DNA from 3 places in the Lysinibacillus sp. JNUCC-52 genome. Region 1 is predicted to be linked to each of the others. Evidence: riboswitches for the same ligand, from Rfam matches in the RefSeq annotation. Region 1 holds a riboswitch; each other region holds the start of a gene.

Region 1 (3,289 bases):
ATCCGTATATTAAAATTACGAACGAAAAATATCCACGGCTTATTACAACACGTAAAGTAAAAAAAGATAAAGCAAAATACTTTGGTCCTTATCCAAATGCGTATGCAGCAAGTGAAACAAAAAAGTTGCTCGATAGACTCTATCCGCTACGTAAATGTGTACAATTACCATCAAAAGTTTGCTTGTATTACCATATGGGACAATGCTTAGCACCGTGTGTAAAAGAAATTGATGCTCAAGTATATCACGATATGATTGAAGATATGACGAAGTTTTTAAATGGTGGTGTGGAGTCAGTAAAAAAAGAGCTTGAACAGAAAATGTTAGCTGCCGCGGAGCAACTAGAGTTTGAGCGAGCGAAGGAGTTCCGCGATCAAATTGCACATATAGAAACGGTTATGCAAAAGCAAAAAATTGTGTCCAGTGATACAACGAACCGCGATGTATTCGGTTATGCAGTTGAAAAGGGTTGGATGTGTGTGCAAGTATTTTTCGTTCGTCAAGGTAAGTTGATTGAACGAGATGTTTCGATTTTCCCGATTTATCAGGATGTTGAAGAAGAATTTTTAACATTTGTCGGACGCTTTTATGAAAAGCCTGAGCATATAAAGCCTAAGGAAATTTTTATTCCTCCGTCGATAGATACAGCAATTTTAACGGAATTATTAGCGGTTAAAGTGCTAACACCGAAGCGAGGGCAAAAAAAAGAATTAGTAGATTTAGCTATGAAAAATGCTGAAATTGCAGTGGCGGCGAAATTCCAGCTAATTGAGCGACAGGAAGAGCGTACAATAGGTGCTTGCGAGGCACTCGGGGAAGCGATGGGAATTTCAGCACCTCTCCGCATTGAAGCTTTTGATAATAGTCATATGCATGGTGCTGATGCGGTATCAGCAATGGTTGTATTTATTGATGGTAAGCCTGCTAAGAAGGAATATCGTAAATATAAAACACGCACTGCCGCAAAACATGATGATTATGGAGCAATGCAAGAAGTGATACGTCGCCGTTACACAAGAGTATTAAAAGAAGGCTTGCCATTGCCTGATTTAGTTCTAATAGATGGTGGTAAAGGACAGATGGAAGTCGCGCGAGAAGTGTTAGAGGACGAGCTTGGACTTGTTATCCCAATTGCTGGCTTAGCAAAAGATGAAAAACATAATACATCCCAGCTTTTATTTGGTGATCCACCTGAGGTCATTGCATTAAAGCGGACAAGTGACGGGTTTTATTTACTTCAGCGTATTCAGGACGAGGTACACCGTTTTGCGATTACATTTTTACGCCAACAGCATGAGAAAAATGCTATTCAATCTGTTCTCGATGGCATTGAAGGTGTTGGGCCAAAACGCAAGCAACAATTATTGAAGCACTTTGGTTCAGTTAAAAAGATTCGTGAAGCAAGTGAGCTTGCACTTCAAGAAGCGGGAATACCTGCGAACTTAGCGAACAGTATTTACAATTATTTTCAGCAACAGACGTTGTCAAAGGATTAGACATGTGCTAAGGTTGTGATAGAACAAAGCAGTGAAAAACTGATATGTTCTATTACACTTTAGATGAAGAATATGTGGGCAGAGCATATATTTTCATAAAGGTAAAAATGAATAATTTCACTATTTTAAGTGATGATAGAGGTGCAAGATTCAATAGTAGCACATTGAAGGATGGACAAATCCAATGATGGTGTGTGAAAGGGGAGCTTGCCGAAGTGAAGTATCGTTGTTTCCGATACTTTGCTGGTTTTGCATTTAATAGATGTAAGACTGTCGAATCTTGACGTTTCGGAGAGCTATCACACATGCGCAAGCTTTTTATTGTACATGTTGCAGGCAGCTTTCACGTTATGTGAAGGCTGCCTTTTTGCTGTTCTAGAGACGAATCGATAAAAGGAGAATGATAATAATGGCGAGTATTGTATTAAAGTTTGGCGGACCAGCAATCGCTTCAACCGAGCAAATTCAAGAGGTCGCTAAAATAGCGATAGCCAAAAAAGAGCTTGGCTATGATGTTGTAGTAGTGACAGCTGCGATGGGACGCACAGCAAAAGACTTAGCAAAGATGGTACGTGATATATCAGACGATGCTTCTAAACGTGAAATGGATGTACTACTTTCGACGAGTTCACAACTCGCAAGTGCCCTTTTTGCAATTGCTTTACAGGAGGCGGGCTATGATGCAGTATCTTTGACTGGCTGGCAGGCTGGTGTGCAAACAGATGGGAAACACTTTCATGCACGTATCGACCATATCGATGTGTGCCGTATGAAAGAACATTTGATACAAGGACAAATTGTCGTTGTTGCGGGAGAGCAGGGCATTTCTAGTGCAAATAATATTACAACGCTTGGTAAAGGTGGAGCCGAAACAACGGCAGTAGCCATTGCAGCTGCATTAGAAGCGGAACGTGTGGACATTTATACAAATGTAGATGGTGTTTATACAGCAGATCCTCGGTTTATAAAAAAAGCAAGAAAGCTAAAGGAGATTTCATATGATGAAATGCTTGAACTGTCCCATTTAGGTTCACATATTTTACATCCACGGGCAGTGGAGCTTGCTAAAAAGTTTCAAATGCCTGTCATTATTCGTTCAAGTGTAGAAGATATAGCAGGTACTTTATTGAAGGAGGAAGTTGAAATGGAGAAAAATTTAATCGTACGTGGTGTTGCTTATGAGTCTGATATCATTCGCTTAACTATCGGTTATGATACATACTCAACTGCATCGTTAGCAGATATGTTTGCTATCCTAGCAGAGAATCGCATTAATGTTGATATTATTGTGCAAGCTATTATTGAAGGTGTGAGACCATCTGTATCATTTACCATTTTAAAAGAAGAGTTTGCTGATGCTTTACGTGTACTAGAGGATAGTAAATTATCACTTGGTTTTAGCTTTGCAGATTTTGAAATTGGACTAGCGAAAGTTTCGATTATTGGATCAGGCATGGCGTCAAATCCAGGTGTTGCAGCACGAATGTTTGATCGCTTACGTCGAGAAGAAATTGCAGTAAAAATGGTCAGTACTTCTGAGATTAAAGTTTCTGTTGTTGTCCCACAGGACGAAATGATTCGCGCTGCAAACGCATTACATGATGAGTTTAATTTAGCAGAAGAGATTCACGAATAGTAGCTTTCTATAGATAACTACATAGGTTGATTTCCGCTACGGGCGGGCGCTTTCCGCGGGCACAAACGTAAGCCGTCACCTTGGCTAACGCGAAATGCCCGCGTCTTACGTTTTGTACGTTCTCATCAGGAGTCGCCCGCCTCCGCTTATCAACGCA
Region 2 (3,289 bases), 670 kb from region 1:
CCGAATCCTAACCCTGGAATTAATAAGTATCGAATTATTTTCTTTTCTTTTTTTCGGAAGAAGTAATATACGATTACTGATAAGTTAACAAACATAAATCCTGTCAGACCACCAAAGTTCATTAATTCTGCTACGAAATTCGCTGATAAAAACAGCGCTCCTAAAACACTAATGACACACATTAATAAAATATTGTATATTGGTGTTTGATATTTTGGATGTAAATGTGTGAAAAACTTTTTGGAAAGTACCTCATCACGCCCCATACTGAACATTAAACGAGATGCACTTGCTTGACCTGTTAAACCAGCTGTTATTGTCGATACAATAATTGCAACAGTATAAAGCGTTGCAAGAACGGCACCACCTGCTTTTTCCGCTATATCAAATAGAGCCGTATCAGCTGAGCTAAAGTTTGTCACATCAGGCCATACGAGCTGTGCTACATAAGCTTGTCCAATAAAAATAAGTCCTCCAATTAAACAAGCTAAAATAGCTGCCTTCCAAATATCATCTTTTGGATTAACTGCCTCTTCTGAAAGCGTTGTAATCGAATCAAACCCTAAAAATGAAAAGCAGGCCATTGCTGCACCAGAAATAATGGCAGACATAACGAATTTTTCATCGTTGAAGAATGGTACAACAGAAAAGAGCGACGTACTACTTTCCCCACCAACAATTGTCTTTACACAAAAAATCACGAAAATAACGACTACAATTCCCATAAATATAACGAGGATTTGATTTGTTTTTGCAGCGATACCAATCCCTAGAATATTTACAGTCGTAATAATACCTGCAATTAATAAGACCCATACCCAATACGGAACAGATGGTATTAAGGCATTCGCATATGAAGCACCTACCATAAATACAATGAGGGGCACTAAAACATAGTCCATAAACATTGCCCACCCTGCAAAAAAACCTAAATGCGGATTAATTGCACGTTGCGTATATGTATAAGTGGACCCTCCATTTGGAAAAACAGCAGCCATTCGACCGTAACTATAGGCAGAAAACATCATGGCAACCATCGCAATCAAGTAGGCTAATGGCAACATGCCGCCTGTAGACTCTGCTGCAAAGCCATAAATATAAGCTGGCGCAATCGGTGTCATAAAAGCAATACCATATATGACTAAATCTTTTAATGTTAAAACACGCTTTAACTGTGGTGTATGATTATTGGCTGTTTGACTCATAGTCTATTTCCTCTCACACATTCACTGGGTTGCTTTTTGCTAGTTCTTCCGTTACTAAATCAATTACTTCATCAGTGCTCATCACTTGGCAATAAATTTGATTCATAATCATAATTTCTGCATCATGAAGCTGTTGCGTTGCTGCTGCACATGCATCTTCAACTAAAATAACTTCAAAGCCTGCGTCAGCTAAGCTGCGAACGGTTGAAGCAACACATTGGTCAGTTACAACGCCTGTACAAACTACTGTTTCAATGCCCATATTGCGCAGTAAAAATTCATAATTCGTTCCACTTAATACGCTATCTGTCGTTTTATTGACTACAATTTCATCATCAAGTGGCTTTAGCTCCTCCACCATCTCCGCTCCTGGGTCACCGATAGGCAATAAAATATTGTTCCAACCTGGACGTCGTTGTACTGGAGAACGATCTCGTCCATCTTTATGATGGCAAGCAATACGACCAAATGTTACTTCTAATTTATTTGTACGGAAAAACTCTAAAAGTTTTTTATTGTTCGGAATTGTTAAAGTGTCGATACGATTAAAGAAGTATTCCCATTGTTCAAACATGCCCTTTTCTCTTGCAACTTGTGCATCTAATCCATCTCGGCTAATAAACTGATGTTGCATATCTACGATTAGTAATGCTGTTTTATCTGGGTTCACGTTTATTTTTTGACCGTCAGTCGGTAAAAATTCATAATATAATGTTGATGTATTTTCCATAATAATTCCTCCAAATTCCCTCTATTTCCGATATGTTATAGATAAATAAAAAGACAGATTCTTTGTGCAAAAGAATCTGTCTAATACAAAAATGATCTACTCATTTAGAAACTAAAAATGAATCGACCATTTAAAATTCCCACTGTTTGTCTAAACAGAGATAGCACAACTTCATAAACAGCTATGTTTATGAAGACAGTCCTGCAGCTATTCGCTACAGACCCAGCATATGATGGCGAGAACTCACCATACACTTCGGCGACATTTCCTTCTACCTAATCTCTTCGTCTTCTCGGACTCCATTAGGTACTGTTAACTGTCGCGCCTCTACCTCACTATCGGAAAAGTGAGGTTTATTTAATTGTTTGAAATAATTATATTATTGCATTTTTTCTATGTCAACGATAAATTTACTATGTTTCATAAGATTTACTGCGCCTTATTATAAAAAAATGACAAATAAAACGCTTTCATACAATAATTAATTGAAATAAATATAACAATAATCGAACAATTTATTCTTCCGAGTGCCTGCTATTTCAGCTGGATGGATAAAGCTTCAAAGCAACTCCTATTTTATAAAAAACCACCAATTAAAACGCAAGGGCATTTTAATTGATGGTTAAATCAATGTTATATAGTTTCGCTTACATTCGCTATATTCTCTTTTTTGAGCATTAACATAACAATAAAGGACATACAATATAAGCCTGCTAAGTAAAGCATCGCAACTTTCATATCATAACTTTGTAAAATATAGCCGACAAGGATAGGTGAAAAACCGCCTATCGCTCGACCAAAGTTAAAGATTGTGTTTGTTGCCGTACTTCGAATTTGAACGGGATATAGACTACCAATCAACGCTCCATATCCAGCGAACATGCCATTTGAGAAGAATCCAACAATTGCGCCACCGATTAGAACACCCACACTACCAGTAGCATAAGAGTATAAGAATACAGCGCATGCTGAGGCAATAAGGAAGACGCCAAAGGCACGCTTTGCGCCAAATCGGTCTAAAAATAGTCCAAAGGTTAACATACCAACAATCATGCCTACAGCTGTACTAATTGTCCATATCGCAGAGCTTGAAACAGATAAGCCTTGCGACTGTTGCAGCATTGATGGTAACCAAATCATTAATCCGTTGTAACCAGCAATTTGAACTGTTGCCATTATAATTAGTGAAATTGTTGTAATCGCTGTTCGTGGCGTTTCAAACAATTGTACCAACTTACCCTTTTCAGCTTTCTTACTAGCCTTTTTATTTTTCTGAGCGGCAAGCCACTCAGGAGATTCGTCTAAATTTTTTCTTACGATAAAGGCAAAAATAACAGGTACTACTCCAACAAAG
Region 3 (3,289 bases), 970 kb from region 1:
CAGCAGCACCTGTTGTGGAAGAAACTTCTGGCGAACGTGTAATCGCATCTCCTGCAGCACGTAAACTTGCTCGTGAAAAAGGAATCGATCTTGCAGCTGTATCTCCAGTTGATCCACAAGGTCGTGTACGTGTACAAGATGTTGCAGCTCATGGTACAGCACCTGTAGCAGCACCTCAAGCTAAACCAGCTGCAGCGCCACAAGCAGCAGTAGCTGTAGATAATTCACGTGTAACAGTTGAAAAAATGAGCCGTCGTCGTCAAACAATCGCTAAACGTCTATTAGAAGTTAAGCAATCGACTGCTATGCTTACAACATTCAATGAAGTTGATATGACTAATGTTATGGCATTACGTTCTCGTAAAAAAGATCAATTCTTTGAGTCTACAGGCTCTAAACTTGGTTTCATGTCATTCTTCACAAAAGCTGTTGTTGCAGCACTTAAAAAATACCCTTATGTGAATGCTCAAATCGTTGGCGATGAAATTCACTTAAATAACTTCTTTGATATTGGTGTAGCTGTATCAACTGAAGAAGGTTTAGTAGTACCAGTTGTTCGTGATGCAGACCGTAAAAACTTCGCTGAAATTGAGGATTCAATTGCAGACCTAGCTAAAAAAGCACGCGATAAAAAATTAGGTTTAGCTGATCTTCAAGGTGGTTCATTCACTATTACAAATGGCGGTGTATTCGGTTCATTAATGTCAACACCTATTATGAACGGTACACAAGCGGCTATTTTAGGAATGCACTCAATTAAAAAACGTCCAGTAGAAGTAAATGGTGAAGTAGAAATTCGCCCAATGATGTACTTAGCATTATCTTATGACCACCGTATTATCGATGGTAAAGATTCTGTAGGCTTCCTTAAAACTGTTAAAGAGTTACTTGAAAATCCAGAAGATTTATTATTAAATTCTTAATTCAATAAATGACATGCCAAAACCCTACAAAATGAACTGTTTTGTAGGGTTTTTTGTAGTCCGTTTAATTTAAGATGTACTTTCGAAAAAATACTTCATGGTCTAAAGGGCCTTTGTTGAACTTAAAAATAGATTCTTATGGTTTATAATTATTGTTTTTAATAATAAAAATTTGTGAAATAATGCCAAACGTTTTTAATGATATTCTACTTAATTTATGGATTTAAGAAGGATTATAGGCTAATTTTGTCATTAGTCAGAAAAATGATAAAACTATCTTGACGAATATGCTAGCTTTATAGTAATATCTATATAACAATTAAATAAACAAACCTCACTTTTGTTTTTCGTGAGGTAGAGGCGCGGTATTTATTAGTCCATTGCTGAGTTAAAGCAAGCGAAGACGTAATGGAGAAGGAAATATCGCCGAAGTATAAAAGGAGCTCGTACTTTTATGCTGGGTCTGCAGTGAATAAGTGCAGGACTGTCCTAGTAAATATAATTCCAGTTTACTAGGTTGTGCTATCTCGGAAACATGGAAATTATAGTGAGGATTTGGGCAACTGTTAATAAAAGGTAAGACCTAAGTTCAGAACTTAGGTCTTTTTTTGTACAGTTGCTTTATTTTTTTTACAGAAAAGGGGAGTTTTAGATGAAAAGAAAATGGTTGTTATTTATGTTAACAGCAATGACAGCAATCCTGTTAGCGGCTTGTGGTACTAGTGACAAGGATGAAAAAGCAACAGGAGATGGTGCAAAGGATGAAAGCGGTGGAGAATTCCGCATTGGGATGGAAGCAGGTTATCCACCATTTAACTGGACACAGCAAGATGATTCTAACGGCGCAGTAAAAATTGCTGATAATGCAGAGTATGCAGGCGGCTATGATGTACAAATGGCGAAAAAAATCGCTGACGGTTTAGGCAAAAAACTAGTCGTTGTAAAAATGGAATGGGATGGTTTAGTACCTGCGCTTCAATCCAAAAAAATTGATGCAATTGTAGCAGGGATGTCTCCAACAGAAGAACGTAAACAAACAATTGATTTCACTGAAAACTACTATACTTCTGATTTCGTAATGGTTATTAAAAAAGGTAGCAAGTATGAAAATGCCAAATCAATTCAAGATTTCTCAGGTGCAAAAGTTACATCTCAGCTAAATACATCGAACTATAATGTTATCGATCAAATTAAAGGTGTAGAAAAGCAAACAGCGATGGAAAACTTCTCTGCAATGCGTGTAGCTTTAGAAGCTGGCAAAATTGATGGCTATGTAGCTGAACGTCCAGAAGGTATTTCAGCAGCAGCAGCTAATGATAAATTTACATTTGTATCATTTGAAGAAGGATTTGATACAGATATTTCTAATACTTCTATTGCAGTAGGTTTACGTAAAGGTGACGCGAGTCTAGAGAAAATCAATGAAATTTTAAAAGGTATTTCAGAAGATGATCGCCAAAAAATTATGGAAGAAGCTATTTTGCAACAACCAGCAGCACAGTAATATCACTGGAGCTGTCCTAATCGAAAAAATAGTATACTGAGCTGTCTTCTCGTATGCTATTTTTTCATATTCAAGCAGTGTTTTACTTCAAAAGTTTAAGTGACTTTGGGACAGTCTCTATTATAAATTTGTTGATTCAGAGAGAAAGTCAAACTGAATAATGCATGTCTAAGAAGTGTGTCACATAATTTGAATAAAGCTTATTCATTCAAATGAAAAGATGATTTCGCTAAGGCATAATTGATATCAAGCAACAACACGTTGTTAGGAGGAACATCATGAGTTTAGAATGGATTATTTCTATTATAGAAAACAACTGGCAAATGTTTTTACGAGGAGCGTATTATACGTTACTCATTTCAACAATCAGTACAATTATTGGTGCATTCATCGGATTTTTTATTGGGATTATGCATACCATTCCAGTTCGTAAAAAAAGTATAAAACATATTTTATTAAAATGTATTAATTTTATACTGACATGCTATGTTGAATTTTTCCGTGGTACACCAATGATTGTACAAGCAATGGTCGTATATTACGGACTAGATATTGCCTTTGGCATCGATATGCACTTTATTACTGCTGGTATTTTAGTCGTTTCATTGAATACGGGTGCGTATATGGCTGAAATCGTACGTGGTGGGATTGTCTCAATCGATAAAGGACAATACGAGGCTGCTTCTGCGATTGGCATGGGGCATGTGCAAATTATGATGCATGTTGTATTACCGCAAGTTGCACGTAACATTTTACCTGCAACAGGTAACCAATTAATTATGAATATTAAAGATACTGCTGTTTTAAGTGTAATTAGTGTAACAGAATTATTCTTCCAAACAAAATCGATTTCGGGTAATAA

The links. Region 1 has a riboswitch for lysine ahead of JNUCC52_RS19900 (aspartate kinase). Riboswitches for the same ligand answer to the same signal wherever they lie in the genome.
Region 2: linked by a shared signal. The riboswitch ahead of JNUCC52_RS16565 (cysteine hydrolase family protein) and the one ahead of JNUCC52_RS19900 (aspartate kinase) in region 1 are both predicted to bind lysine.
Region 3: linked by a shared signal. The riboswitch ahead of JNUCC52_RS01795 (transporter substrate-binding domain-containing protein) and the one ahead of JNUCC52_RS19900 (aspartate kinase) in region 1 are both predicted to bind lysine.

Annotation. Positions count from the first base shown of each region.
Region 1 is NZ_CP065546.1:4,028,231-4,031,519, forward strand. Features, by position in the region: gene uvrC (excinuclease ABC subunit UvrC) at 1-1,496, shown strand, start outside; lysine riboswitch at 1,625-1,803, shown strand; gene JNUCC52_RS19900 (aspartate kinase) at 1,906-3,132, shown strand.
Region 2 is NZ_CP065546.1:3,356,433-3,359,721, reverse strand. Features, by position in the region: gene JNUCC52_RS16570 (APC family permease) at 1-1,205, opposite strand, end outside; gene JNUCC52_RS16565 (cysteine hydrolase family protein) at 1,219-1,935, opposite strand; lysine riboswitch at 2,089-2,273, opposite strand; gene JNUCC52_RS16560 (MFS transporter) at 2,569-3,289, opposite strand, start outside.
Region 3 is NZ_CP065546.1:316,154-319,442, forward strand. Features, by position in the region: gene odhB (2-oxoglutarate dehydrogenase complex dihydrolipoyllysine-residue succinyltransferase) at 1-923, shown strand, start outside; lysine riboswitch at 1,271-1,456, shown strand; gene JNUCC52_RS01795 (transporter substrate-binding domain-containing protein) at 1,576-2,427, shown strand; gene JNUCC52_RS01800 (amino acid ABC transporter permease) at 2,706-3,289, shown strand, end outside.